3 regions of the Bacillus sp. ISL-39 genome follow, and region 1 is predicted to be linked to each of the others. Evidence: riboswitches for the same ligand, from Rfam matches in the RefSeq annotation. Region 1 holds a riboswitch; each other region holds the start of a gene.
The links. A riboswitch is a leader RNA that binds a small molecule or an ion and turns the genes downstream of it on or off. The one in region 1 is predicted to bind S-adenosylmethionine.
Positions count from the first base shown of each region.

Region 2: linked by a shared signal. The riboswitch ahead of J7E37_RS08055 (methionine biosynthesis PLP-dependent protein) and the one ahead of J7E37_RS06490 (sugar ABC transporter substrate-binding protein) in region 1 are both predicted to bind S-adenosylmethionine.
Region 3: linked by a shared signal. The riboswitch ahead of metK (methionine adenosyltransferase) and the one ahead of J7E37_RS06490 (sugar ABC transporter substrate-binding protein) in region 1 are both predicted to bind S-adenosylmethionine.

Region 1 is NZ_JAGGQM010000005.1:74,272-84,292, forward strand. Features, by position in the region: gene J7E37_RS06460 (basic amino acid ABC transporter substrate-binding protein) at 1-37, opposite strand, end outside; gene J7E37_RS06465 (VOC family protein) at 209-583, shown strand; gene J7E37_RS06470 (MFS transporter) at 758-1,972, shown strand; gene J7E37_RS06475 (formate/nitrite transporter family protein) at 2,118-2,897, shown strand; gene J7E37_RS06480 (ABC transporter permease) at 2,958-3,962, opposite strand; gene J7E37_RS06485 (sugar ABC transporter ATP-binding protein) at 3,964-5,460, opposite strand; gene J7E37_RS06490 (sugar ABC transporter substrate-binding protein) at 5,696-6,793, opposite strand; SAM riboswitch class I at 6,896-7,003, opposite strand; gene J7E37_RS06495 (dynamin family protein) at 7,155-9,899, opposite strand.
Region 2 is NZ_JAGGQM010000007.1:28,468-38,488, reverse strand. Features, by position in the region: gene J7E37_RS08075 (ArsA family ATPase) at 1-353, opposite strand, end outside; gene J7E37_RS08070 (cory-CC-star protein) at 365-628, opposite strand; gene J7E37_RS08065 (carbon starvation CstA family protein) at 688-2,430, opposite strand; gene J7E37_RS08060 (M4 family metallopeptidase) at 2,727-4,313, shown strand; SAM riboswitch class I at 4,740-4,852, shown strand; gene J7E37_RS08055 (methionine biosynthesis PLP-dependent protein) at 5,028-6,143, shown strand; gene metC (cystathionine beta-lyase) at 6,140-7,318, shown strand; gene J7E37_RS08045 (bifunctional homocysteine S-methyltransferase/methylenetetrahydrofolate reductase) at 7,318-9,180, shown strand; gene metH (methionine synthase) at 9,161-10,021, shown strand, end outside.
Region 3 is NZ_JAGGQM010000011.1:5,293-15,313, reverse strand. Features, by position in the region: gene J7E37_RS10510 (tetraprenyl-beta-curcumene synthase family protein) at 1-529, opposite strand, end outside; gene J7E37_RS10505 (alpha/beta hydrolase) at 554-1,357, opposite strand; gene J7E37_RS10500 (gamma carbonic anhydrase) at 1,740-2,255, shown strand; gene J7E37_RS10495 (C39 family peptidase) at 2,341-3,225, shown strand; gene asnB (asparagine synthase (glutamine-hydrolyzing)) at 3,229-5,124, opposite strand; gene metK (methionine adenosyltransferase) at 5,443-6,645, opposite strand; SAM riboswitch class I at 6,932-7,073, opposite strand; gene pckA (phosphoenolpyruvate carboxykinase (ATP)) at 7,357-8,946, shown strand; gene J7E37_RS10475 (DUF3231 family protein) at 9,039-10,021, opposite strand, start outside.

The sequences.
Region 1 (10,021 bases):
TTGCCATCATTACAATGGCAAGAAATCTTTTTTTCATTCTGATAGCCCCCTCTTTTAAAAAACGTACAGAACTTTAATAATTTATATGTAATCAGATAGGCCTGTATTACTTTTTATGGTGATAAGAAAAACTTATATTTATAGATTCATACCTTGTTATTTCCTTATGTTTCCTTTTGGATTAAGATTTTATCAGGGAGGGATCATTATGCCATTCAAATTCAAAACGATTGATCATGTACAGCTTGCAGCACCTAAGGGTTCAGAAGATCAGGCCCGGAAGTTTTTCGGGGAAATATTGGGGTTTGAGGAAATTGAAAAGCCGGCAGTGCTGAAAAAGCGTGGCGGCGCATGGTTTAAGTATGGCCATTGCCAAATACATGTAGGCATTGAGGAGCCATTTGTACCTGCACGCAAAGCACATCCAGCGTTTGAAATCGAAAATATCGAAGGATTGAAAGAACATTTGACTTCATCAGGAGTCGATTATATTAAAGACGAAAATCTGCCAGGTGCGAACAGGATTTATGTCCACGATCCATTTGGCAATCGAATTGAATTGCTCGAATGGATCTCGTACTAAGAAAATATGCGTAAAAAGCTTACTTAGCTCCGACCGGCGTCAGAGCTAGACAATTTTCGGAATCTGCGTATCCTAAAAAGGCGCTGCTTGCTCGATTGGTTTTCATTCGAGCAAAAATTTGGTATCATATTTAGAAAAGCGAAATATTCGTGCTGAGAAAGAAGTGTTGATGGAATGACCCAGCAGCAAAAGGCGAAACGCAACTTGATGATTATGTGGTTCGCGAATTTCTTTATCGCCGGCAGCATGACAATGGTAATGCCTTTTCTCTCTTTGTACATTGAGACGTTCGGTGATTTTTCAGAAAGGTATGTTCAGAACTGGTCGGGATTGACGTTCGGGATTACATTCGTTACTGCATTTCTATTCTCTCCGGCAATCGGAAGGCTGGGAGACCGGTTCGGCCGAAAAATGATCCTGATATTCATGGCTTTCGGGATGGGTTTTTCGGTTTTCCTGTTAGGATTAGCCAATTCTGTATGGGAATTATTTTTACTTAGGATGTTCATGGGATTATTCTCAGGCTTTATTCCTGTGTCACAGGCTCTAATTTCAACACAGACATCAAAGGAACAGGCCGGCAAGGTATTAGGCACTCTCCAGACAGGCAGTATAACCGGCGCCCTTCTAGGACCGATGATCGGCGGGGTCCTTGCCGATTCTCTAGGCTACGCGGTAACCTTCCAATCAACCTCGGCCTTTATCGTCCTTTCGGGTCTGCTCGTATTCTTTGTCATGGAATACAGAGTCGATATCACAAAAGGAACCAAAACAAATTACAGCCGCAAAGAAGTTCTTCAGCATATCTTCAAAAACCCAATCATGGTGAATGTCCTGCTCATGTCGATGCTTGTCCAGATTGCCCATTTCAGTATCCAGCCAATACTGTCGCTATATGTGGGTGAGCTGCACGGGCCTGAAAACCTCGCCTTCTTTTCTGGAATCGCCTTTTCAGCAGCAGGGCTCGGCAATTTGTTAATGGCACGGAAATGGGGGCAAATTGCCGACCGGGTTGGCTATATAAAAATACTTGTTGTGCTCCTGTTTTTATCAGCGATCATCTATCTGCCAGGGGGTTTTGTGGGTAACATCTGGCAGCTGGTCCTGATCCGGTTCCTGCTCGGAATCACCATCGGCGGAATCATCCCAGTCAGGGTTGCCTACATCCGACAGGAAGCACCGGTGGCCATGCAGGGAGAGGTACTCGGCTACAACACGAGTCTCCGTTTCTTCGGGAACATTGTAGGTCCAATACTTGGCGGTTTTCTTGCGGGTTACTTCGGCTTCACCTCGGTATTCGTCCTGACAAGCGGCCTGCTGCTCGTAAGCGGCATTGTCCTGTTTGCCTCCATGCAGCGCAATCCCCAGTTCGTTAGAGATACATTTTAGCAGGCAAAAAAGACTGGATCTTCACAAATTCAGTCTTTTTTCCATCTATTCAATTTAGATGGTCAGCCTGGGGAACAATTACATATGGCCAGAAGGTTTAGGATAGAATATGGTTCATATTAAAGACAGACGTGGTGATTTTAAAATGGAAGTACAAGCATTGGAGGAAGTTGAGAAACTCGCCTTAAAAAAGCAAAAGATTTTTAAGCAAAGCAAAATACGTTATCTTGCAAGGGCTGCCCTTGCTTCGATGTTCATAGGCTTAGGTGTGATTGTCGCATTCAAGACCGGGAACCCTTTTTATGTCGAGCATTCCCCCTTTGCCTACCCAATTGCGGCCATCACCTTTGGTGCCGCCATTATCCTGATTGCCTATGGCGGAGGAGACCTGTTCACAGGAAACACGTTTTACTATACATTTACAGCTTTGAGGAAGAAAATGGCCTGGCTGCAGGTGGCCAGGATGTGGATTTACAGCTATATCGGCAATATCATTGGCGCAGCTGCTTTTGCTTTTTTAATTTATACAACAGGATTGTTTGATGACCATTCGGTAAATGGTTTCTTGTTGAGTGTAGCTGAAAAAAAGACACTCGCGCCAGCTTCAGAGCTTTTTTTCAGGGGTTTTCTCTGTAACTGGCTCGTCTGCCTGGCGTTCTTCCTGCCTATGTCAATGAAGGGCGACGGAGCAAAAATGTTCGCAATGGTGTTTTTTGTCTACTGTTTTTTTATTTCCGGTTATGAGCACAGCATCGCCAATATGTGTACATTTGCCATCAGCATGGTTTTGGACGACCCTCAGTCTGTTACTTTTGAAGGCGTTATCCATAATTTGATTCCCGTGACGATCGGCAATCTTATCGGCGGTGGTATCATGATGGGCTGGATGTATTTTTACGCTAATCGGCCATTTTTTGAAGAATAGGGATATGACAAAAGAAACGCCGGATCTTGGTCGCTGCCAAATCCGGCTTTTATTTTCTCATCAATGTTTTTGCTTATAGTAAGTGATCCCCAGGGCAAAGGCCAGCACAGTCCCTTTCACGATATCCATCGCATAGTATGGGACCGACATCATGACGAGGCCATTTTGCAAAATGCCGATGAGCACGGCTCCGACAAAGGTTCCGAATGCGTTCGGCTTGCCCGCTCCAAGAACGGAAAAGCCAATGAAGGCAGCAGCAACCGAATCCATTAAATAGGGCGACCCGGCATTGATTTCGGCAGTCATAACACGTGAAGCAAGGACAATGCCGCCAATTGCGGCAAATAAAGCAGACAGCAGGTAGGCAGCTGTTTTATAGCGGTTGACCGGGATACCCGAAAGCCTGGCCGCCTCTTTATTCCCGCCAATCACATACATGTAGCGGCCGTGCTTTGTATACGTCAAGAATATATGGACAATGATGACAGCAATCGCCATGATCAAAATGATCCACGGAACCTGCCCTATTTTAGCGAAAAACGGGCTGATCGTTCCTGTTGAAAAACTTCCATCAGGCAGAATCATATTCTCTGAAACCGTAGCGCCTTTCGTATAAGTCAGCGCTGTTCCCTGGATGATGAACATCATTGCCAGTGTCATCAGCATATCCGGAATCTTCAGCTTCACAATCATCAATGAATTGAGTGCCCCTACAATCAAGGCGGCTGCGATCGCCGATAGTACGGCAATCAGAGTGTTCTGTGAGAACCAGACGAACATCGAGATGACAATGGCATTTGATAGGGATGCGACAGAGCCGACAGATAAATCAAAGCCATCAACTGTCAAGGAGATGGTGATGCCGATCGCGATGATGGTCACGATTGAAATCGAACGCAGGATATTGATGACATTATCGCCGTTGATAAAAGAAGGATTGACTGCCGCGAAGATTGCAACCAGGACAAAGATTGTCATAATCGTCCCATATTTATATAGGAACTGGAACAGTTCGAATGTCTTTTTCGGTGTTGGTTTTTGCTTCAATGGGAGTTTCGCTTCCATCCTATCTTCCTCCTGTTGAATAAAATAAAAGTTCCTCTTCTGTTGTTGCGGCTGTTTCAAGCTCCTTGACTGGTTCACCGTCATAGAGCACGTAAACCCGATTCGTGATGCCGACGATTTCTGACAGCTCGGAGGATGCATAAATGACACCCTTCCCTTGAGCTGCAAGCTGGGCAATCAATTCAAAAATATCCCGCTTCGCACCTACATCAACACCCTTGGTTGGCTCATCAAAGATATACACATCCGCATCGGCAATCAGCCACCTGCCAATCGCTACCTTCTGCTGGTTCCCGCCTGAGAGATTTTCAACTTTGGCATTTTCCGATGCAGTTTTGATGCCTAGAGCCTTTATGTATTCCTGAGCCGTTTTCTTTTCAGCCCGCCTGTCGATAAAACTAAAGATTCGGGAGAACTTTTTTAAGTTGACCGCTGTCAGGTTGGAGGCAACGGATTCTGCGACAAGGACACCTTCCTTGCGCCGCTCTTCAGGCACCAGTGCCAACCCGCTTTTTACAGCAGCATGAGGACTCGTAAGCTTTAGGGTTTTTCCTTTTAGTTTTACAGTTCCGCTCTTTATCGGTGCCGCGCTAAACAGCGCTTTGCACAGCTCTGTCTTTCCCGCTCCTACGAGGCCGGCCAGCCCGACAATCTCCCCTGCTTTAACATGGAGGGAAGTATTTTTCACCTTGTCCTCATCAGTTATACCTTCGACTTCCAGCAGGGTATCTCCAAACGTGCTGACCCTTGCGGGGAATTGGTCTTCCAGCTTCCGCCCAAGCATGTATTCAATCACCTTGTGAGTGTCGACTTCAGGAATACCTTTTTTCACAACCAGCTCGCCATTTCGCATAATGGTCAGCTCATCACACAACTCAAAGATCTCGGGCATTCGATGGGAGATGAAGATGATGCCCACATTCCTTTTAGCCAGGTTCCTGACAATCCGGAACAATTCTGATGTTTCGGTGTGGCTGAGCGGAGCGGTTGGTTCATCAAGGATCAAGAAGGAGCAATCACTTGAAATCGCACGCGCAATCAGGACCAGCTGTTTCTCCGCAAGCGTCAGCTCACCGGCAAGCTTTTTCACAGGAATCTGAAGGTTCATGCCTGATAGAATATCCTCTGCTTGTTTGAAAAGCTGCTTCCAATTCACCCAGTGCTTGTTTTTCATTGCCTGCACCGTGTGATTGAGCATGATATTTTCTCCAACAGTCAGCGACGGGATGATGGCAGTATCAACCTCCTGGTAGACCGTCTGAATCCCGAGTTTCTGCGCATGAGCCGGCGTTCTGATTTCCACACTCTCGCCACCTAGCAGGATTTCCCCTGTGTAATGATTGTGGGCACCGGAAAGCACCTTCATTAATGTCGATTTACCCGCGCCGTTCGCGCCAATCAACGCATGGATGCTGCCAGTTTCCGTGCTGAAATTAACATCGTTCAGCGCACGCACCCCCGGAAAATCAATACTGATGTTGTTCATTTGAAGTTTCATCCAGGTTCCTCCTCCCTATCAATCTGTAAAACAGACACTCTTTTTTTTGAGAGTGTCTGCTTTGTTCGCTGAACTGGAAAAAATCGCGTGAAATTTCCAATTCGCTATAAAAATGAGATTTCCGCTATAAAATCGGAAAAGTCGCTATAAAATGGGAAAAGTCGCTATATAATTGGGAAAGTCGCTATAAAATGGAAAAAGTCGCTATAAAATTCTAAACCAACCTTTTTACTGGTTATTTCTTATAGTGATCCTTCAATTTCTCCATCCAATCTTCCAAAAATGCGTCTGATTCGCCCCAGCCTTCGATGATTTCAGCAAGATTGACCATGTTCACCGGATTTTTTGACTGCTGCAGTTGTTTCTGTGAAATCAGTGATGCTTCAAGGTCATAGGTTGCTGGTGTTTCCTCGCCAGCCAGCTTCTTCGCCAGCAATCTCATATTCACTTCCCCGATCAGCTTCGGATCGACAGCTGCTGCATATTTCCATGGGCTGCCTTCTCCCTGGATTTCCTGCAGATCAGCATTGGAAACATCAATTCCGTAGATCTTGATTTCATCGCGGCCAGCTTCCTTAATGGCACGTGCTGCGCCGATCGCGAAAGCGTCCCACGTTGCGAAAATTGCGTCGATTTCTCCTTTTGGATGCTTATTGAGCATCGCGGCCACAGCATTCTGCGTTTGGACACTTGTATCAGCAGCGGCCACTCCGAATCTCTCAACCTCTTTAATTCCTGGATTTGCCTTCAAGGTTTCCTGGTAAACTTTATTTCTTCTGACCATTGGCGGGAAGCCATCAACCCAGAGGTAAACGATATTCGCTTCTCCATTTTGGTCCTTCACAAGCTGGTCTAGTGCCTGCGTGGCGAGAGCCTCATCATCCTGGGATGTAAGTGTGACTCCCTCTACCTGAGCCAAATCCGGATTTGAATCGAAAGTTACGACGCTTTTGCCTTTTTCAACTAATTTTTTTACATCATCTACAGTAGCTGCGTCATCTCCATGGGAAATGATGAATCCATCATAATCCTGCTGCAGCCCCTGGTTGATTGCATCATGGAATTTGGCTGTATCTCCATTCGCTGTGAAGACATCTACCTTGAAGCCGAGCGCTTCCCCTTCTGCTTTCGCTCCGGCTAAAAATTGCGCTGTATGGTCATCTCCGCCAATCTTGCGGATGACTTTGATTTTGACTTTCTCCCCTTTGGCAAATCGATCAGGAACACCTTCTACAGGTCCGCTGGCCGTCTTCGTCTCTCCGCCGCCGCAGCCTGTCAGCAGCAAAGCAGAAGCAACAACACCTAAAAATACTTTTTTAATTCCTTTTTTCATCTGATTCTCCCCCTTTGATTGATTTGCTTATTTAAAACAAATAAAAAAACCTCTCCAGAAAAGAGAGGTTTCAAACGCAATAAAATGCAAAGTCGGATTCCTCTCTTATCTTTCAAAACAAAAAATTGTTTTGCAGGATTTAGCACCAATTCCATCTGGAACGGTTGCTGGGCGTCACAGGGCCAGTCCCTCTGCCACTCTTGATAAGAGAATTTCTTTATTGAGTAAATGTTGCAAATCGATAAATTTTACTTTAAACTCCTATACTCATATTGTCAATATTATTATGAAAATTAAATTTTATTCTTTTTACTTCAAGCAGCAAAAAGGAAGACCCCAAATCGGAATCCTCCTTTTCCGCTTAACCTCTGCCTGCCGCGGTCATCCATTCAAACTGTCGGAGCTTTACTTCGTACAGTGTCAATGGGTCGCGGTACAGTTCCGGGTTGATCCTCATTTTTTCAAGTTCCGCCTTGCCATAATCGATTTCCGATTTGGCTTCTTCTACTGCTTCTTCCAGTACATTGAATGGGTTTTTGAAGAACAGATTCACATCGCGTTCAATCGATTTTTCAAAAATCTCGAATTGCTGCAGGAATCTTTTCGCGATGGTTACGCCGATATCATAATAGTCTTCTGACTCCAGATAGGTTTTGTAACGGTTATAAAGCATCGCATTATTTTGCGGCAGCACGCCAAGCAGCTTGCCGGCGCTTTTCAGGAAGAACTGCTGCGGCGTCGGGCGGTTCATGATGTTGACATTTTCATAGTGTACACCGTTCGTCATCCGGCTTGCATCGCGGCGCCAGTCATCAAGCACCCTGAAATCACAGTCAAGACTGATCCGTTCATCTCCATACATCGAGTTAAAGCCCTCGGCCATTTCATTCAAGTAGTTTTGGCTATGCTCGAATTCGTCTTTCGAATGCTGAATCCAGCCCTGCAAATCTTCATGGAATTTCGGCAAAACGGTTTCATCAAGATATTCCCTAATCTTCTTGTTCATTGCTTCATCCATTTCAGTATGGATTTTTCCGAAATCGGTATCCTCTGTCACCAATTCAGAACAACTGCGAAGGATCTCCGGGATTTTTTCAATGATTTCCGCACGGGTCTCATCCTTGATTTTACGGTATGACTTCTGAATGGATTTCGATTTCTCTTCTTCAATGTCTCCCAGCTGGTTGATGGCACCGTTCAGCTTGCTCACCATTTCTTCGTTCCAGTTAATTATTTCCATATGGTTGTTCTCAATTTCAATCCGTTTATCAAGCAAATACGTAATGGCCCTTCTGACAAAGAATTGCAGTTTTGCTGTGCGCTCCTGCTCGATGTCGAATGTCCTGTTGTTTGTTTTAATAAAATCAGAGAAATCTTTCAGCTGCTTGCCTAGATCATAGTTAGCTGAGAAAGCAAACATTTTTGCGTCAGGATAGTATTGGCTGATTTCAGCCCATGTTTGGTCAAAAACTTCTATTGCCTCCTGCTGACTGTATATTGAATCTATTTTGTTCAACAGGAAGTGTATTGGAAGCTGCGGGAAGTACTCTGAAATTTTCGAGAGGATTTCCCTTTCTTTTTCCGTAAAAGGATCATTGGCATTGAGCACAAAAAGTAAGCTATCTGCAAACCTCAGGTAATTGTACAACGGGTGATTGTCATAGTTATTGCGATTGACTCCAGGAGTATCAATCAGCGCCAGTCCATGGTCGCGCAGGAACGGAAACTCAGCTCTGAAATCAATGATCGTTTCATTTTTATGGTTCTGTCGGCGAACTCCTGCACTTTCCTTGAAGTCCTCGATATCCGTGATTTGGCGGACGTCCGTATCGGTGATTTCATAGATTTCCGGATTCTCCTCGTTCGTGAACCGGATGACCGCCGCAGTAGGAGATGTGATCAGTTCTTCCCCAATAATGGTATTGACGAAGGATGACTTTCCATTGCCAGATAAACCGGCGATCAGCAGATTATGGACATTGGATTCCTGCAGCTCCTGAACCAGCCACTTAATCCTGTTGCCTACCTCTATCTCATGATTCTCTGCCCATTTAATGATTGTTTCAAATAGCTGCATGCTATCCTCGTAGCCATCATGGTATTCGCGCGAATTCAGCACAAGATTCTCGGCATCGTGAATTGCCGACGCGGTAATGGTCCCTGGAAATACTTCATTCCACGCTATAATCGATGATGCCGACACAAGGCTGTTAACAGGACTTGTTATTTTGAGCCAGTTAGTCAGCAACTCCGGAATCAGCGGTGAAATTTCCTTAATCAACCGATCCCCATTAATCAACTCGAAATAGGTGTCCTGATAGGCAGCTGAAAGATGAGTCCACCCGTCTCTTCTATTGCCGTCCATCCCGCTGAACAATTGGTTAAATTCCCTCAGCCATGTCATGTATGAGCTTTGGTCTTTGTAGCTTTCCCACAATGAGACAGCGAGCTGTTCAAACCGGCTTCGGTCCACCTGGAATAGGACGGATAATGCTTCGCTAAAATAATCCGGTGAGAATTGGATGGTATGCCCCTGTTCTACATACTGATTCAAGACGTCGAACCATTTAGGCGAACCGGTTCGAACACCTTCATTGACCGCCAATTCGACAGCATTTTCCCAGTCCTGGTGTTCTTCAAAGAAAGCGCGGGCTATTTCCGTTACACCCGGATAATCCGGATCAAGCGCCACTGATTTCTTGGTAACAGCAACTGCTTTGTCAAGCTCTCCCTGCTCTATGTAAAGCGTCAATAGCTGCAGGCCGCTTTCAATCCTCAGAATATTGCTCTCCGTTTCGATCGACAGGTACAGGTCCTCTGCAGATGTGAGCAGACCAATCTCCAGAAAGGCATCCCCCATGTTCTTTTTCGCCCACGGCTCCAGCTCATTCGTAATATTCTCCCACTTAAAAATCGCCGCTTCGTAGTCCTTGTTATGAAAATAGACCTCCCCCTGAGCAAAACGGATGTATGACAAATCAGGCATATCATTCTTCTGCTCTTCAAGATAAAGCTCCCCGAGTACACGGACAGGGTGTGCCCTGTTCCCAGATTCCATAAAAGTTTCATAATACGACTTTTTGATTAATTGCTCTTCAAATGTCATGATTTTCCTCCGACCTCTTCAAAATATCAATCCAAAAAAAGCCTTCAGACTCCTTCAGACATAAAAATTTGTATTAGCTAACTGTTCTTTTTCCCTTTGCTGGCTTGCGCTCAAACCTTATC
Region 2 (10,021 bases), on a different contig from region 1:
GCCTCTTCTGCACCAGGCGAGGATGCTGCCATGTCAATCTGCCTGTTAACCTCCTCCAGCATCGTCGCTTTCACCAGGCCTTTCAAGTTGCCTTTTACACTATTGATATAGTTCCTGGACTCCTGCTCCGAGTCAATCTCCAGTACATCAAGATTCCGGGTTGCATTTTCAATTTTACCGCCAGTAAAGTTCCGGTGGAATAGATCCCCTGTATTATGGGCGGGATCGGTTGAAACCAGCAGAATCCTTTTCCCTTTTTGCGCAAGTAAGAGCGCCATGGCTGCAGATGTAGTACTTTTGCCAACGCCGCCTTTTCCGCCGATAAAATAGATCTTCTTTTCCACCATATCCATTACACTTCCTCCTAACAGCAGCGTATTCCTTCAAGCGGGGATTTTTCCATTCCGGCCCTCAGATGCCAATCATGAAAACGCTCGATGATGACAGGGTAGAGTTCAAGCGTATAGTAAAATGCCGGGTTGGGCAGGCCGAGCATTTCTGAAAAACAAAGCAGCATAAACAGGTCTTCTTCATCTCTCAATTCACGGGCTATTTCGGTCCTGTGCGGCTGCCTGAGAATCTCATCATACACAGCTATGGCACGCTTAAATTGTTCATAAAAACCCATCTTGATTACCTCTCTTTCTAAAAATGACAATAGAGACCGGTCGCCCGGCCTCCATTTCATTACATTTCCTTGCTTAATGGCGGTGGATTATTCCTGCTGAAGGCTGCGACTGCCTCGATAATAATCCAGAAGACAAATATCAGAATCAGTCCGCCGATACCAAAGAGCAGCATATTCAGCTCGCCGCCCCCATATCCAGACCACTGGAAAACGACTTGCTGAATCATAGCCCAGAGTGTCATGAAGAAAACGAAAACCATTGGAATGAAGGTAACGAAGTAATTCCTTCCCTGACGTTTCAGCCAGATGGAAACGAGCAGAAGGCTTACACCTGCCAATAGCTGGTTGCTTGTTCCGAACAGCGGCCACAACAGGTATCCACCAGAACCGAATCCGTTAGGGCCTTTCGGCAATAGTACAAGCGCTGCACTGGAAACAACTGCGACAGTTGTAGCTACATGGGTTTTAGTCAAAGCCTGGACATTGTATTCGCTTCCGATTTCGGCAATGATATAACGCATCAATCTTACTGAAGTATCCAAAGTTGTAGCGGCAAAGCTGACAACAATGATAGAAACAATTGTCCTAGCGATGTCCGCCGGAATCCAAATGCCAGTCGCAAGCTGGGCAGCACCATTGATGAAGTTGCCAAGACCGCCTGAACTTGCAGCCGCAAAGCTTGAATACGCAGCGGTAAAGTCAGCTTTTGTCGCAAAAACGGTGACAACCGCGATGATGGCGATCAGCGCAAGAACACCTTCCCCAACCGCACCAAGGTATCCAACAAAACGGGCATCCGTTTCTTTTTCCAGCTGCTTGGAGGATGTACCTGAAGAAACCAGTCCATGGAACCCTGAAATCGCACCGCAGGCTATTGTGATGAACAATAGCGGGAACCAGGAAACATCAGTAGCCGCTGCATTCATCGCAGGAGCTGTAACCTCGGGCTGAAGGAAGACTAACCCAGCATATAAAATGAATAAACCAACAACCAACTGGTGTGAATTAATATAATCACGAGGCTGAAGGAGCTTCCAGACCGGCAGTGTTGAAGCAATGTACACATATACCATCAACACGATAATCCAGACTAAGAATGCCATTGATACACCACTCAGCCCGAACATGACGGTGTTATCCGCTCCACCAAAATATTTCACAAGATCAATCTGCAAGGCCGGTACACGGCTGGCCAGGATTGCTGCACCATACATGACAGCAAGTGCGACCAATGAAGGCAGAAGCATCCCTTTTTTCTTTTTATAAACAGCATAGCCAATCCAGATTGCAAGCGGAATTTGCAGGAATACGGACAGGACACTTGCCGGGAAGCTGACAAATAAGTTCGCGATGACCCATGCAAAAACGGCGTTGACCATCAAAACAAGGATTAAAATAATGAATAAGAACATGATTTTCGCACGTTTGCCTATCAGCTTATTTGTGATGGTACCTACTGACTGCCCCTTATTCCTGACTGAAAGGACAAGAGTTCCGAAGTCATGGACACCTGCCGCGAAGACCGTCCCCAAAGTAACCCACAGGAATGCAGGAAGCCATCCCCAATATACAGCGATTGCTGGCCCGACAATCGGTGCAGCTCCGGCTACAGAGGTAAAATGGTGGCCCCATAGAATCATTTTCTTCGTTGGGACAAAATCCACCCCATCCGAATACTGGTGTGCCGGCGTAACGTAGTTAGGATCTAGACGATAAATCTTTTCTGCTACCCACTTGGAATAGAAGCGATAGCCAATCGCAAAGACAATCATCCCAATCACGGCTAACCATAAAGAATTCATTTTTATTAACCTCCTTTTTTATGAGTTGGTATTACAACTTAATAATAAAAATATATTGCTTAATTAGTCAATAAATTCTGACTACTTTTCTTAAAATCCTGTATTCAAGCATTCATCCCTCTATCAAAAATATTTCCCAACCTACAGATTCGACGAGTTTAGACTTAGTTGTTGAAATGTTCAGACTATTAAAGTATAAATATGATAATCTACTAATTCCTATTAGATAGAATTTGATTTTAGGAGGAATTTATTTGAAGAAAGTCGTTTCCCTAAGTTTGACAGCAAGCCTTGCAATCAGCGGATTGGTTGCTGCCACAGGCTTTGCCGCCCCATCAGCAGATTCACCGTCCAACAAGTTTACGAAAAGCCATGGCGTACCTGAATTTGTTGCTGGCAAGCTGACAAATCCATCAGAGAAAGCAGCAAAGGATATTGTCCTTGGGTACCTGAAAGCTTCGAAAGGAAAATACAATCTGGGAACAAATGATAGTTTTGCTGTTAAATCTCAGGAAGCAGACAAGCTTGGCGGAGATATTGTCCGACTGCAGCAGGTCTATAATGGAGTTCCTGTCTGGGGAGCAACACAGGCAGCCAGAGTTGACGAAAACGGTGTTCTTAAGGTTTTTAGCGGAACTGTCAGCAAGGGACTGGGCGACAAGCTTTTAAAAGTCTCCAGCAAAAAATCCCAGAGAGATGCAATTGCCGTGGCTGAAGGTGATTTGGGCTACAAGCCTGAATATGAAGTAACGCCAACGGCTGAATTTGTTGTTTATCCTGGTGAGGATCAAGCAGTGTACGCTTACCATGTCACGTTGAACTTCCTGAGCCCTGAACCAGGCAATTACCAGTACTTTATCAACGCTGTTACAGGTGAAATTATTAATAAATACAACGCCATTGATACTGCTGGAAAAAACAATCCTTCTTTAAACGGAGCAGATACGGTTGGATCAGGTGTCGGAGTGCTGGGTGACACGAAGTCGTTGAACACGCTTCTTTCAAATGGCTCTTATTACTTACAGGACAATACTCGCGGAAATGGTGTGTTCACCTATGATGCCAAGAACCGCCAGAGAACGCCAGGTTCCCTCTGGGTCGATGCGGATAATAACCTGAACGCTGCTTATGACGGAGCCGCAGTAGATGCCCACTACTATGCAGGCCTCACTTATGATTACTATAAAACCACTTTTGGCCGGAATTCATATGACAACAATGGCGCAGCGCTGAATTCCACAGTCCATTACGGCAGAAGCTACAACAATGCATTTTGGAATGGGCAGCAAATGGTATATGGTGATGGAGATGGCGCTACCTTCATCCCGCTTTCCGGTGCTCTTGACGTAGTGGCGCATGAACTGACACATGCTGTGACTGATTTCAGTTCTGACCTGGTTTACCAGTATGAATCAGGTGCATTGAATGAAGCGATTTCCGATATCTTCGGCACACTTGCTGAATTCCATGACAACAATAACCCAGATTTCGAGATTGGCGAAGATATCTACACTCCAAATACGGCTGGTGACGCCCTTCGTTCAATGAGTGACCCTACAAAATATGGTGATCCGGATCACTATTCGAAACGTTATACTGGAACATCCGACAATGGCGGAGTCCATATCAACAGCGGAATCATCAATAAAGCTGCCTACCTTCTGAGCGAAGGCGGTTCACATTATGGAGTATCGGTCCCGGGAGTCGGAACAGATAAAATGGGAGCGATCTTCTACCGTGCAAACACTGTGTATTTCACTTCTTCCACGAATTTCAGCCAGGCACGGGCAGGAACTGTACAAGCAGCAAAAGACCTGTATGGTGTAGCTTCGGCAGAAGTTGAAGCTGTCAACAAAGCATTTGATGCTGTAGGAATATATTAATAACTTTAAATTTAGTAAGACTGGCTCATTTATTCTTGTGAGCCAGTTTTTCAATGCTGATGCTCCCGCGCTTTCTCGTTTGAATGAAAGAATAGAATTATGGTTTTGAGTAAGCTGGATTGAGTCTGCTGAAGCTTGGCAGCTTTGGCTTAGGATCATGAAAAACTGTCACAAAACAAAGGGAATTTTGGCAGCTTTGACCTCGAAACCAGAATAGTTGTCACAAAACCCGCAGAATCTTGACAGCTTTGGCCACACACACTGAAAAGCTGTCAAAACAGAATCACTATGCCATGACGGATACTTTAATTAAACTGACACTATAGGAATCTTCTGCATATATACTTCACTGCTTTAATAAAATGATTGACATCCTGCAATAATGGCTGTAATATTTAGAGAAATTTAATAATTCAATAATATGAAATCTTATCCAGAGAAGCTGAGGGTCTGGCCCTGTGAAGCTTCAGCAACCTTCAACTATTTTTTGTTGAAAAGGTGCTAATTCCAGCAAGTTTTAAAAACTTGGCAGATAAGAAGAATGGCTATCAACTGTAAAAGTCTTCTTCTTAAGAAGGCTTTTTTGTTTTATTAGGGACTTCTCGTAACCGACTTCCTGCAAAATTGTAGATCAAGTCCCTTTTAAGTCGATTATCTCGTCTTTTCATAAAACAAAAATTGCCATCTGACTATCTTTCATTAGGAGTGAATACATTGGCAGAAATCGATACGAAGTTAGCGCAGCTTGGCAACAGAAGTGAATCATCAACAGGTGCGGTCAACCCACCAATCTATTTAACGACGGCATACCGCCACGAAGGGATTGGCCAATCGAGCGGATATGATTATGTCCGCACTGGCAACCCTACTCGTGAAATTCTTGAAAAAGCGATCGCAGACCTTGAGGAAGGTGAACGGGGATTTGCCTGCAGTTCCGGAATGGCAGCAATCTGGACCGTTCTGTCCTTATTTGAACACGGGGATGAATGGATTGTCTCTAAGGATTTATACGGAGGAACTTACCGTCTTCTTGAGCAGGGTTTCAAAAAGTGGGGGTTAAATAGTACATATGCTGACATGGCAGATCTACACGAAATCAAATCCGCAATCAATCATAGGACAAAGGCTCTTTTTGTAGAAACGCCGACAAATCCGCTGATGGAGCAGGCTGATATTGAAGCCATCGCAAATATCGCAAAAGAGAGCGGTATTCTGCTGATTGTGGATAATACCTTCTACACCCCCCTGCTGCAAAAACCATTGGCTTTAGGTGCAGATATCGTGATCCATAGTGCAACTAAATATCTTGGAGGTCACAATGATGTCCTTGCAGGGCTCATCGTTGCCAGGGGACAGCAGATATGTGATTCCCTCTTCCTTCATCATAATGGCGGTGGTGCGGTGTTAAGTCCTTTCGACTCCTGGCTGCTCATTCGCGGGATGAAAACACTGGCATTAAGGATGGAACGCCACGAGCAAAATGCCAGGGAACTGGTAGATTATTTGCAGAATCATCATGCAGTGAAGGATGTCTTGTATCCAGGCAGAGGCGGAATGATTTCTTTCAGAGTACACTCTCCTGCTATGGTCAATCCGTTTCTTAAAAGTCTATCAACCATTACTTTTGCAGAAAGCCTTGGTGGCGTCGAAAGCTTCATTACCTACCCTGCGACTCAGACACATGCTGATATCCCAGCTGAAATTCGTGAAAAAACCGGGGTTTGTGACCGACTGCTTCGATTCTCTGTGGGAATCGAAAATGTTGCCGATCTGATAAATGATTTAGACGACGCATTCCAAAAGGCAAGCCAGGAGGCAGAAGCGATATGAGCAGATATACATTCGAAACCCATCTGCTCCATAACAAGCATAAATTCGACCCTGCAACCGGTGGAGTAAGCGTACCGATCCAGCATGCCTCAACCTTCCACCAGCCGTCGGCAGACAAGTTCGGAAAATATGATTATAGCCGCAGCCTTAATCCAACCAGAGAGGCACTTGAGGAAATAATCGCCGAGCTAGAGGGCGGTGTACGAGGTTTTGCTTTTTCTTCCGGGATGGCTGCCATTTCAACTGCCTTTTTGCTTCTTTCTCAGGGAGATCATGTAGTCATCACCGAGGATGTTTATGGCGGGACATATCGAATGGTTACTAATGTTTTGAACCGTTTTGGAATTGAGCATACTTTTGTGGACATGACAGACCTTGAAGCGGTAGAACAAGCGATTAGGCCAAATACTGCATTATTTTATGCTGAAACTCCCTCTAATCCGCTGTTGAAGGTAACAGATATTCAAGCGATCAGCGAAATAGCGAAGAAACACGGCGCACTTACATTTGTTGATAATACTTTCATGACTCCATACTTGCAGCGTCCGCTTGAACTTGGAGCTGATATTGTCCTTCACAGCGCCACAAAGTTTCTTTCCGGCCACAGTGATACTGTGGCGGGTCTGGCGGTAGTTAAGGATGAACAACTGGCCAATAGGCTTTATTCCCTGCAGAACTCGTTCGGGGCAGTCCTGGGGGTTCAGGATGCGTGGCTTGTCATGAGAGGCATTAAAACCTTGTCAGTCAGAATGAACCAATCTCAGCAAAGCGCAAAGAAAATCGCTGGATTTTTAAAGAAGCAGCCTTTAATCAAGGATGTCTTTTACCCTGGTCTTGCGAATCATCCGCAGTCAGACCTTCAGATCCAGCAGGCATATGGGCCAGGAGCGGTTCTTTCATTTGAACTGGAAGATGCGGAGGTTTTAACTAGATTTATAGAACAAGTGAAACTTCCAGTTTTTGCAGTCAGCCTTGGAGCAGTAGAATCCATCCTCTCCTACCCTGCAAAAATGTCACATGCGGCCATGCCGCAGGACGAACGAGAAAGGCGTGGAATCACTGATGGCCTCCTTCGACTCTCTGTCGGGCTGGAAAACGCCGGCGATTTGATTGCGGACTTTGAGCAAGCTTTTGATTACATAGGAACTTTAGCAGCACAAAAGGAGGAAGTCTAATGAGTTTCCTGAAACGACTGGAAAATGAAATATTAATTGCCGATGGAGCAATTGGCACTCTCCTCCACTCTTATGGAGCCGGTATCTGTTTTGAAGAGTTGAACATTTCCCATCCTGAAGAAGTAATACAGATTCATAAGGCCTATATAAATGCGGGTGCCGACTTAATCCAGACGAACACATACGCAGCCAATTATATAAAACTTGAAAGATATGGGCTCGAGGATCAGGTAAAAGAGATTAATAGTGCGGCGGTAAAGCTCGCCCGACAGGCTGCAGGCACTGATGCGTATGTACTTGGCACGATTGGCGGCAACCGGGGAATCAGGCCTTCCGCCATCCCGATTGAGGAAATTAAAAGAAGCTTCAGGGAGCAGCTATACTGTTTACTCCTTGAGGGCGTAGACGGACTTTTATTAGAGACATTTTATGATATGGAAGAAATCGAGACCATTCTTGAGATAGCCCGGAAGGAGACCGACCTGCCAATCATTGCTCAGGTATCCCTCCAGGAAATAGGAATCATGCAGGACCAGACCCCGCTTCAGGAAGTTTTCAATAGACTAGAGGATCTTGGCGCTGATCTTGTGGGTCTGAATTGCAGACTTGGTCCCCATCATATGATTTCCAGTCTTGAGCAGATAGAGCTGCCATCAAAGGCCTTCCTTTCCGCCTATCCGAATGCCGGACTGCCTGCCTACACAGATGGTAAATTCCATTACGAAGGCAATCCTGAGTACTTCGGCAAGTCTGCCCGCAGCTTCCGTGACCAGGGAGTCAGGCTGATTGGCGGCTGCTGCGGAACGACTCCAGAACATATCAAAGCATTTGCTGATGAGCTAAAAGGGTTGCCGCCAGTGTTGGATAAGAAACTCCCTGCAAAGAAGCCGAAAATTGTTGTCACACCCGCTGACGTAAAAAGACCTTTAGCTCCACTTCATCAAGTGGTGAAAGAACGTCCATCCGTAATCGTGGAGCTTGACTCACCTCGAAAACTGGATACGACACGCTTTTTTGAAGGAGCAAAAGCATTAAAGGATACTGGTATTGATGCCTTGACCCTTGCAGACAATTCACTTGCTTCACCCAGAATTTCAAATGCAGCTATCGGCCATCTGGTAAAAGAAAAAATCGGTTTGCGACCACTTGTACATTTAACTTGCCGTGACAGGAACATCATTGGCCTTCAGTCACATTTAATGGGTTTGCATACACTCGGGCTGCATGACGTGTTAGCCGTAACGGGTGACCCTGCCCGTGTCGGTGATTTTCCTGGTGCTTCGTCTGTTTTTGATGTTTCTTCCTTCGAGCTAATAGAGATGATCAAACAGTTTAATGATGGTCTCTCCTATTCTGGAAAAGATTTAGGACAAAAAGGTGCATTCTCTATTGGTGCTGCCTTCAATCCAAATGTTCGTTCCATCGAAAAGGCTGTCATGAGGATGGAAAAGAAAATCCGCGCTGGTGCAGATTATTTCATCACCCAGCCAGTTTACTCTGAAAAAATGCTTTTGGAGGTCCATGAAGCAACAAAGCATATTGATGCCCCTGTTTATATCGGACTCATGCCGCTAACAAGCAGCAGAAATGCTGAATTCCTTCATAATGAAGTTCCCGGCATCAAGATTTCACAGGAAATACTCAACATTATGGCGAAATTCAATAATGAACCGCTGCTGTCCAAAAAGGAAGGCATCGCGATTACAAAAGGTTTGATTGAGGCTGCAGCAGAACTGTTTAACGGAATCTATATCATCACACCTTTTATGAATTATGAGATGAGTGTTGAGTTATCGAGCTACGCTAATGAGTGCAGCAGCCTTCTAAAGAGGAGGAAACAGAATGTCAACCTTGTTAACTGAACAGATGAAGAATAAAATCCTGATCATGGACGGAGCGATGGGAACGATGCTCCAGCAGGCAGACTTGACCCCCGCAGATTTTGGCGGAGAAGAATATGACGGCTGTAACGAAATCCTGAATATAACTGTTCCGGAAGTAATTGAAAATATCCATCGGGAATACTTTGAAGCCGGTGCAGACATCGTGGAGACCAATACCTTCGGTGCTACGAGCCTGGTCCTTGATGAATATGGCATCGGCCATAGAGCTTATGAAATCAACAAAGAAGCCGCCCTTATTGCCAGGAAAGCGGCTGACAAGGCCTCCACTCCCTCCCAGCCGCGATTTGTGGCTGGTTCAATGGGTCCGACTACCAAAACACTAAGCGTGACCGGTGGCTCAACCTTTGAAGAAATGTCTGCTTCCTATGAAGAACAGGCGCTTGGCTTGATCGATGGGAATGTCGATTTGCTCCTGCTTGAAACGAGCCAGGACTTGTTGAACGTAAAAGCGGCTTATACCGGCATCCAGCGTGCATTTCAGAAAAGTGGCAAAGAACTACCTCTCATGATTTCTGCCACAATTGAGCCAATGGGCACGACACTTGCTGGCCAATCTATTGAAGCTTTTTATATTTCAGTCCAGCATATGAATCCGATTGCGATCGGACTTAATTGCGCAACCGGACCGGAGTTCATGCAGGAACATCTGCGTTCCCTGTCCTCCCTTTCGACTGCTGCTGTCAGCTGTTATCCGAACGCTGGGCTGCCTGATGAGGAAGGTCAATATCATGAAACGCCTGACACGCTCGCTCAGAAGCTATCTGACTTTGCCCGTGAAGGCTGGCTTAATATTGTTGGC
Region 3 (10,021 bases), on a different contig from region 1:
CCTCAACGTGCTTGTGAATCTGCAAATCACAGTAATAGTCACATAGCTCCTGCAAATGCTGCTGGATCTCATGATAATGATCCAGTTCTCCAAGGACTTCTCGGCAAACGGTCACCAGCTCGATCAGATATCCGCCATCATTCTGGTCTTCCCGTTCGCGATAGTAATTTTTCAGCTGGCTGTTAAGAGTAAGGGCATCTGACATTGATTCATGCAGCGCTGAGAAGTCCTTGGGATCCATTGACGTGCTGCGATCACAGAGATTATCAAGATAATCGCTGATTGTCTGGTATGCGACAATGAACCGGATCGCCTGCTTATATTGTTTTTTCGCAGTCAGGCTTAATATCGAGCCACCCTCACAATGAAATGTCTTATGCTTGATACTGGCCAGCGCCTGTTTCCTTAATTCCGGATTGGGAATCTCCTCTGCCCTGCTTTTCCAGTATGCAAGCTCACGGTGTACCTGAGGCAGGACTTGCCTGTACACACGATACATCAAACTGATGGGCATTGATGGGATCATCATGCTGCAGCTTCATCCTCTCCATAGCTAATACACATAACCAATCGCCTTCAGCTGACTGATGACAAAATCATGTGCATAATCAAAAACCTCTTCTCGTTCAGGTTCGTTGAAAACTTCATGATAGCACTTCGGCCATTCTTTATATCTTTTTTCCGACAATGGCGCATTATTGAACCATTCCTTGACAGAACGTTTATCTACAATATGATCATCGCCGCCTTGAATTAGCAAAGTCGGGACGTCCTGTACTTTATCTATATTTTCAAACGCCTGCTCCATTGCTGCCACCAGCTCACGGTACCAGCGCACCGACACCTTGGTGATATAGAGTGAATCATTTGCGTCGACTGCCCTGACATCCTCATTCCTGGTGGCCATCTCGACTGACAGGCCAGGAGAAATCCTGAAAGTCGGCACAGTGACATTCAAGCCGTGCGACAGCATATCCAGCATTTTCGAAGGATAATTCACCAATCCGAGGCAAGGCGATGACAAAATCAGGCCGGCAATTTCGACCCGCTCCTCCTGCAGCATACGGATGGCAACGAGCCCGCCCATGCTGTGGCCCAGTAAAAATACTGGGAGATCAAAGTCATACGCAGCTTCAACCCATTCTTTCACTTCCATGATATATTCGTCAAATGAATCAATATGGCCACGGTTCGCCCTTGTCGTCATGCCCTGCCCAGGCAAATCACCCATTATGACATGAAATCCGGATGAGCGCCAGGCTTCAATCAGCCAGCCATACCGGCGATGATGCTCCAACGCACCATGAATCATCACGATTACAGCCTTAGCATCCCCATCAGCTTCCCATTTCCACATGACCATTCCCCCACTCAAATACTTTTTCTTTCTTTAAAAGAACTATAATATATAATTAGTGAATTAGAAAAGCGGAAGCGCCTCGGTCAGCCCCGAAAAGCGCTGGAGGGCCGAACAGTGAAGTCGCTCTTTGACTTCATTGGGCGGACCGAAACCGAAAAGTATAGCCGACTGCCCAGAAACGCAGAAACTGGAGACTCCGACAAAGAAGCGCTTTTTGCTTCTGCCGGCGGAGTTGAAGTTTCGGAGTTTCTAGGAGGCGGCACTAGACAAACGACTCGAGGGGCTAGGCGCTGGAGCTGGACAATTCTCAAAGTTAATTTTATACTTTCTAATTCTAAATTAAAAACGAAAGCATCAATAAATTACAGGAGTGTGCGCAATGATTTACCCTTACAAAGGAAAAACACCTAAAATAGTGGATTCTGCTTTTATTGCGGATTATGTAACAATTACCGGAGACGTCGAAATCGGCGAGGAATCGAGTGTCTGGTTCAATACCTCGATCCGCGGCGATGTAGCTCCGACGGTCATTGGCAATAAAGTCAATATCCAGGATAACTCAGTCCTGCACCAGAGTCCGAACAATCCATTAATCCTCGAAGATGAAGTGACGGTCGGACATCAGGTCATCCTTCACAGCTGCATCATCAGGAAAAAAGCCTTGATCGGGATGGGCTCGATTATCCTTGACCAGGCTGAAATCGGAGAAGGTGCGTTTATCGGTGCCGGCAGCCTTGTTCCGCAGGGAAAGAAAATCCCGCCCAACACACTGGCTTTTGGTCGCCCGGCAAAGGTCATCCGTGAATTGAATGAAGACGATATCCGCGACATGGAACGGATCTCCAGAGAATACGCTGAAAAAGGACAATACTATAAAAGTTTGCAACAAAGGTGAATGATCCGCTAAAAAAACTCCCTCACCAGTCCGATACTAAATAATATAATATACCCTTTTATTTTTGAAATATGCGGACGTGGTGATGGATGTGGACAAACTGTATTTACCGCTTGCGGCGATTATCCCGCTGGTGTTCTTGTTTTTTCTGTTGATCCGAAAACAAAATAGCATGATGAAATCTATCCTGATGTTCCTGTTTGTTTTTACATCGATCCTCGGGGCTTTCCTGATGGAAAATGTGCAGGCTTCCCATGTTGCCAAGGCCGTACAATCGGTGAAAAACTGGCTTGAAGAGCCTGAACCGGCTTCCGAAAGGGCACCTGTGATCATAGAAAATTATGAACCTGATATCATCCCGATTAAAAAACAGGTACTCCTGGACGCGCCGATCATCTGGCAAATGCCTGAGCTCCCAAGAGGATGTGAGGTCACAAGCCTGGCCATGCTTCTGCAGCATCAAGGGGTGGAGGCTGACAAGCTGACACTCGCAAGAGAAGTGAAGAAAAACCCTGCCGAATATCGTCTTAGTGATGGCAAAATCTATTTTGGCGATCCGAATAAAGGGTTTGTCGGCAATATGTACACCTACACAGAACCAGGACTTGGAGTCTATCACAAGCCGATTGCCGAACTGGCAGAACAGTATCTTCCCGGCAAAATAAAAGATTTGACGGGCGCAGAATTACAGGAGCTGAAAATCCACCTGTCAGATGGCCGGCCGGTTTGGATCATCACGAACACCGAATACAGAAAACTGGACGATAGCTTTTTCCAGACATGGTATACGCCTGATGGACCCGTGAAAGTAACCATGAAGGAGCATTCAGTCCTGATTACAGGCTATGATGAACACTTCATTTACTTCAATGACCCATTAACGGGCGAAAAAAATAAAAAAGCACCCATGAAGGACTTCGTGGAAGCCTGGGTGCAAATGGGAAGGCAGGCCATTACCTACCTTCCCTGATTATTAAGACTGCAATACTTTTTGAGCCTCATACTCCTTTTGGTAGGAGTATTTTTTTTCGACATACACATCATGCCACATCATGAACATCAATACCGTCCAGATTTTGCGGCTGTTATCCGCCTTGTTCTGGCAGTGGTCATCCAGCAGCTTCAAAAGGTATGACTTATTGATGAGATGCTCTGTGTTGCTTTCCTTGATGATATTCTTTGCCCATTCATTCATTTCATTCTTCAGCCAGTGGCGGATCGGCACCGGGAAGCCCAGCTTCTTGCGGGTTAACACATGCTCAGGAACCACACCTTCAGCCGCTTTACGTAAGATATACTTCGTTGTATTATTAGCCGTCTTCAGGCTTGTAGGAATCTTCGAAGCTGTTTCGAAAACAATCTTATCCAGGAACGGAACACGAAGCTCCAGTGAATGAGCCATCGTCATTTTATCAGCTTTTAATAAAATGTCGCCGCGCATCCATGTATGAATGTCGATATATTGCATCGTATCAACCGGGTCATATCCTCTGCTCTCCCTGTAAAGAGGTTTCGTGATATCCCTGTAATCGTATTGGCCGTTATATACGTGCAGCAGCTCGCTCTTCTCTTTTTCAGTGAACATCTTCGCATTTCCGATATAACGTTCTTCCATTGGCGTCACGCCGCGTTCAATGAAGCTTTTCCCCTTCATTCCCTCTGGCATCATTTTCGCGATGCCTTTTAGCATGACCTTCCCTGCCTGTGGGATTTTTTTGAACATCTCAAGATCCTGCGGTTCACGGTAGATATTGTATCCGCCGAACAGTTCATCCGCTCCTTCACCTGAAAGGACAACCGTTACATGCTTCCGTGCTTCACGGGCAACAAAATACAAAGGGATCGCTGCCGGGTCGGCAAGCGGGTCATCCATATGCCACATGATTTTCGGCAGTTCATCCATGTATTCCTGCGGACTGATTACATAGCTGATGTTTTCGACACCGAGTCGATCGGCTGTTTCCTTCGCGACGTCAATTTCGCTGAAGCCATTCTGTTCAAAACCAACAGAGAATGTCTTGATTCCAGGATGGTACTGCTTCGCAATCGACGCGATGATCGAAGAATCAATTCCGCCAGAAAGGAATGATCCAACCGGCACATCACTGCGCATGTGGATTTTTACGGATTCAAACAGGACGTCCCTGATCTCCTTCGTGAATTCATCCTCCGTTTTGTGGATTGGCGAAAAGCTCGCTTTCCAGTAACGCTTGATTTCCATCGGTGAACCGATTTTCTTTGTAAAATAATGCCCCGGTTCAAGCTTGTAAATGCCTTCGGACATTGTATTCGGCTCTGGTACGAACTGATATGTCAAATAATGCTGGAGAGCCTTGTAATCAAGGACATCGTTTTCCAGTGCAAGCAGGATACTCTTTTTCTCAGAACCAAAGAACGTGCGGTCGCCATCTTCAAAGTAGAAAAATGGCTTGATGCCAAAATGGTCACGGGCACCGTAAAGAACCTGCTCCTGCTTATCCCAGATGACAAACGCGAACATTCCGCGCAGCTTGTCGACAGCCTGCTCTTTAAGATGGCTGTATAGAGCAATGATGACTTCAGTATCCGAGTGAGTTTCGAAGCTAAGCCCTTCTTCAATCAACTCTTCACGAAGCTCAAGATAGTTGTAGATTTCCCCGTTGAAAATGATCCAGTAACGCTCATTTTCATAGGTCAAGGGCTGATGGCCAGCCTCAAGGTCGATGATGCTCAGACGGCGGAAGCCGAATTGGATATGCTCATCATAGAAATATCCATCATCATCAGGCCCGCGATGGGTAATGATATTATTCATATTTTTAAACAGCTGCTTATTATATCCGCTGAATTCCTGTGCATTCTCATGTACACAACCGATAAAACCACACATTATGTACTTCACCTTCTCCATTTCAGAAAAAATTTAGTTTTTCATTTCAGAAAAAATTTAGTTTTGCGCTGATTTCCGCTCAAGGCGCGATTTTTATAACAAAGAACCTAAAGAAATGCATCTTTCTAAAAACATACCATCTAATACTATCATTAAACGCAAAATTTTTGCAGTAAAATCTAAGGGAAATTTAAGGTAATACTCTATTTTACACCTTTTGAACCAGGTGCAAACCAGGCGAGTTTTTGAGTGTTCCCTGATTAGACGGCAAATAATAAAGGGAGTTACATATTCCTATGCAACTCCCTTTGTACTTTTTTATTTATCTAGTGCTTGGGTGCGAAGCGTCTCTGCCTTGTCTGTACGCTCCCATGGAAGGTCAACGTCAGAACGGCCAAAGTGTCCATAAGCAGCTGTCTGCTTGTAAATTGGCTTGCGCAGGTCAAGCATATTGATGATTCCAGCAGGACGAAGGTCGAAGTTGCTTTCTACAACGTCGATCAATACATCTTCGCTTACTTTGCCTGTTCCGAAAGTATCGATTGAGATGGATACCGGACGAGCAACACCGATTGCGTATGCAAGCTGAACTTCAACTTTTTCAGCAAGGCCGGCAGCTACAATGTTCTTCGCAACGTAACGTGCAGCGTATGCAGCTGAACGGTCAACTTTTGTAGGATCCTTACCAGAGAATGCGCCTCCGCCATGGCGAGCGTATCCGCCGTAAGTATCTACGATGATCTTGCGGCCAGTAAGACCTGCATCACCCTGTGGTCCGCCGATTACGAAACGGCCAGTTGGATTGATGAAGTATTTTGTGTTTTCGTCGATCAATTCCGCTGGTACAACAGGCTTGATGACATGTTCTTTAAGGTTGCGCTGGATTTGCTCGAGCGAAACTTCCGGGTGGTGCTGAGTGGAGATAACAATTGTATCGATGCGGACTGGCTTGTCGTTCTCATCGTACTCTACTGTTACCTGAGTTTTTCCGTCTGGACGAAGGTATGGAAGGATTTCTTCCTTGCGCACTTCAGTCAGGCGGCGGGAAATCTTATGTGCCAATGAAATCGGAAGCGGCATTAGCTCTTTCGTTTCGTTGCAGGCAAACCCGAACATTAAGCCCTGGTCTCCTGCTCCGATTGCTTCGATTTCTGCATCGGACATTTGGCCTTCACGTGCTTCAAGCGCCTGGTCAACACCCATTGCGATGTCAGCAGACTGCTCGTCAATTGAAGTCAATACAGCGCATGTTTCAGAGTCGAAACCGTACTTCGCGCGAGTATAGCCAATTTCCTTGACTGTTTCACGAACGATTTTCGGAATGTCTACGTATGTAGATGTAGTGATTTCCCCTGCAACAAGTACAAGTCCTGTTGTAACTGATGTTTCAGCAGCAACACGTGCATTAGCATCTTTTGCAAGGATCGCATCCAAAATCGCGTCAGAAATCTGGTCGCAGATTTTATCCGGATGGCCTTCTGTTACTGATTCAGAAGTGAACAAACGGCGTTTGTTTGACATCTGAGTTCCTCCCTTATTTATAAAAATTGATCGAGGCTGTCCCAATACAGACCCCGGGTTGATACGGTACTCATTCCCTATGTAGTATGAAATAAACGCTGAGTTTTTATTAGAAAAATTTGTTTAGGATTCATGGTGAATGTCTTTTTTTCCTAATTTCACCCACGGGAGCAATGACACCTAAGAAGGCAGTCCAGCAGCATTTCCATGCATCGGACAGAAAAAAGCAATATAAAAAACCTCTCCATTTACGAGGAAAGGTTTTTGCTTAAATCCGCGCCTTTCGCTCTTATCGTTCAAGGGCAGTTCCCTTGCGTCAGGTTAGCACCTTTGCCCGGAAAAAGATCAGCATTCCAAAGGCTGTTTTTTCACGTTTGCAGGTTGCTGGGTTTCATTGGGCCTGTCCCTCCACCAGCTCGGGATAAGAGAGTATCCGTTCAAGGACAAATCATATCGAAACTATAATTGCATGTCAATGATTTTCTCGGTAATTTTGTCGATTGTTGTTGAAAGTTTTTTTGTATAATAAAAAGGTACTTAAATGAACCCTTTTTGCTTGACTATATAAAGAAAGAATTATATAACGCAAGTGAGGTACAAGGTAATTTTCCGAATCATTAGTATAGATTAATTGAACCAATGTGTTATACTAATAACGAGATGTAAACACTTACAAATTATTAATCTTTTAAAAAAGGAAGGTATTCTCCGATGAATGTTGTAGGAATATCAAATGAACTTTCAGCATTATTAAAAGGAAGCAATGTACAGGTGCAGTTATCCGTTCCCCAGCTTGTTGAAAAGGTCCTGAACCGGAACGAAGGGCTCCTGACTTCAACTGGTGCAGTCAGAGCGACTACTGGTAAATATACTGGCCGTTCACCTAAAGATAAATTCATTGTCGAAGAAGAGTCAGTGAAGGATAAAATTGACTGGGGTTCTGTCAACCAGCCGATTTCCGAGGAATCTTTTACAAAGCTATATAATAAGGTATTGAATTTCCTTAAAGAAAAAGAAGAAGTTTTTGTATTCAAAGGATTCGCTGGCGCTGACAAGAAATACCGCCTTCCGATCCAGGTCATCAACGAATACGCCTGGCACAACCTTTTCGCACATCAATTGTTCATCCGTCCAACTGAGGAAGAGCTTGCAGACCATGAATCTGAATTCACGGTCATATCTGCACCGACTTTCAAAGCGGATCCAGAGGTTGATGGAACGAATTCCGAGACATTCATCATCGTTTCCTTTGAACAGCGCGTCGTGTTGATCGGCGGAACAGAATATGCGGGCGAAATGAAGAAATCGATTTTCTCCGTGATGAACTACCTGCTTCCTGAAAACGGCATCCTTTCCATGCACTGCTCTGCAAATGTGGGACGCGAAGGAGATGTTGCATTGTTCTTCGGCTTGTCCGGAACCGGAAAAACAACTCTGTCAGCTGATAACAATCGCCGCCTGATTGGTGATGATGAGCATGGCTGGTCAGCTAACGGTGTCTTCAACATCGAAGGCGGCTGCTACGCGAAGTGCATCAACTTATCGAAGGAAAAAGAACCGCAGATTTATGATGCAATCCGCTTCGGATCTGTTCTTGAAAATGTCGTGGTCGATGATGAGACCCGAGTTGCGGATTATGATGACGGCAGCCTGACTGAAAACACTCGTGCAGCTTATCCGATCCAGGCAATCGATAACATCGTAGACCCTAGCATTGCCGGTCATCCGAACGCGATCGTCTTCCTGACTGCTGATGCTTTCGGAGTCTTGCCTCCAATCGCCAGGCTGACGAAGGAACAGGCAATGTACCATTTCTTGAGCGGATATACATCAAAGCTCGCTGGAACTGAGCGCGGGATCACTTCACCGCAGGCAACGTTCTCGACTTGCTTTGGTTCACCTTTCCTTCCGCTTGCAGCAACAAGATATGCGGAAATGCTCGGTGAAAAAATTGACGAGCACAATGCGAAGGTCTTCCTCGTGAACACAGGCTGGACAGGCGGGGAGTATGGCACAGGAAGCCGCATGAAGCTGGCCTACACACGCGCAATGGTCCAGGCAGCACTTGAGGGCGAACTGAACAATGTCGAAACCGTCAAAGACGAAATCTTCGGCCTGGATATTCCGGCACATGTACCTGGTGTACCTGACGATGTCCTCCAGCCCGTCAAAACATGGAGCGACAAAGAATCATACTACGCAAAAGCAAACGAACTCGCAGGCAAGTTCCGTGAAAACTTCAAAAAGTTCACAAACGTACCATCCGTGATCGAAGAAAAAGGCGGACCTACAGCGAAATAGACATAAAGGCCATTTCCAAACGGAAATGGCCTTTTCTTTTCTCCAATCTATTGGTTAACGTGAAAAAACAAAGCTAACTATGGCAATTCATACTAATTACTTCTGTTTCTTAATGCTTCCCTATCGACATTTTGCGGAGGCTGTTCCATCCATCTGTTATTAATCATTATTTTAATCCCGTCATTTGCATATTGAAGGATTTCAGTCACAAGTCTTGTATAATCTCCGCCTAAATCTTTTCTTAGGCTTGCTCCCATTGCTGTTCCGTAACCACCAACACTGATAGCATTCAAACTGTTGGTTTGAAACATCATCAGCTTATCGGAAAAAGGCGGAACAATTGATTGTGAAATCGCTGAATCCCAGGTACTTGGAAGCGGGACCCCATCTTGTATTAGAATTTCTCTAAATACCGATTCATGCTTAGCAGCTATTTCAGAACCTCTTTCCATAAACGTTCGAACCTCTGGTGATTTGGCTGTCTGAGAAAAACCTGCTAAAAAGGTTCTGCCAATGGAATTTGTCTCTGTATTTTTAGATATATGAGCCAGTTCCACAGCGGTAAGCGGACGGTGTCTTCCAATTAAACTCGATAAAAATGATTCATCCTGAAGATATTCCGCTTTCTCCATTGGAGGTATTGTTGGTGAGCGTACGAATGTACCTTTTTTTAGAAGCAAGTCACAGGAATCATTATAAAGTTTCATAAATGTCTCAGAAGTCTTCGAAAATAATTGTCTTACATCATTCCTGGCCAATACTTCCAGAAAAGCTGCTGATGCAACTGTTCCAGCCGAAGCCATATATTTAATATATCGCAATGCAAAAAGGTCTGAATACACTCGGCTTGCCTCTAGATTGACGTCCTCCTGAGTGAAACCGATAGGCAGTGCATGTTGATCTTTTTCGAAAATCGATTTGACTTGATCCACTACAAATTTGCAGTTTGATAATGCAGTATTGATGATTTCCGTCATTGAGGTATCTTCATTTACCTTTGCAAAATGCTGAACAATACAGTGAGCCATTGAATTCTGCATATACGCTCCCCACATTGCGGCAACCTCTGATGAAG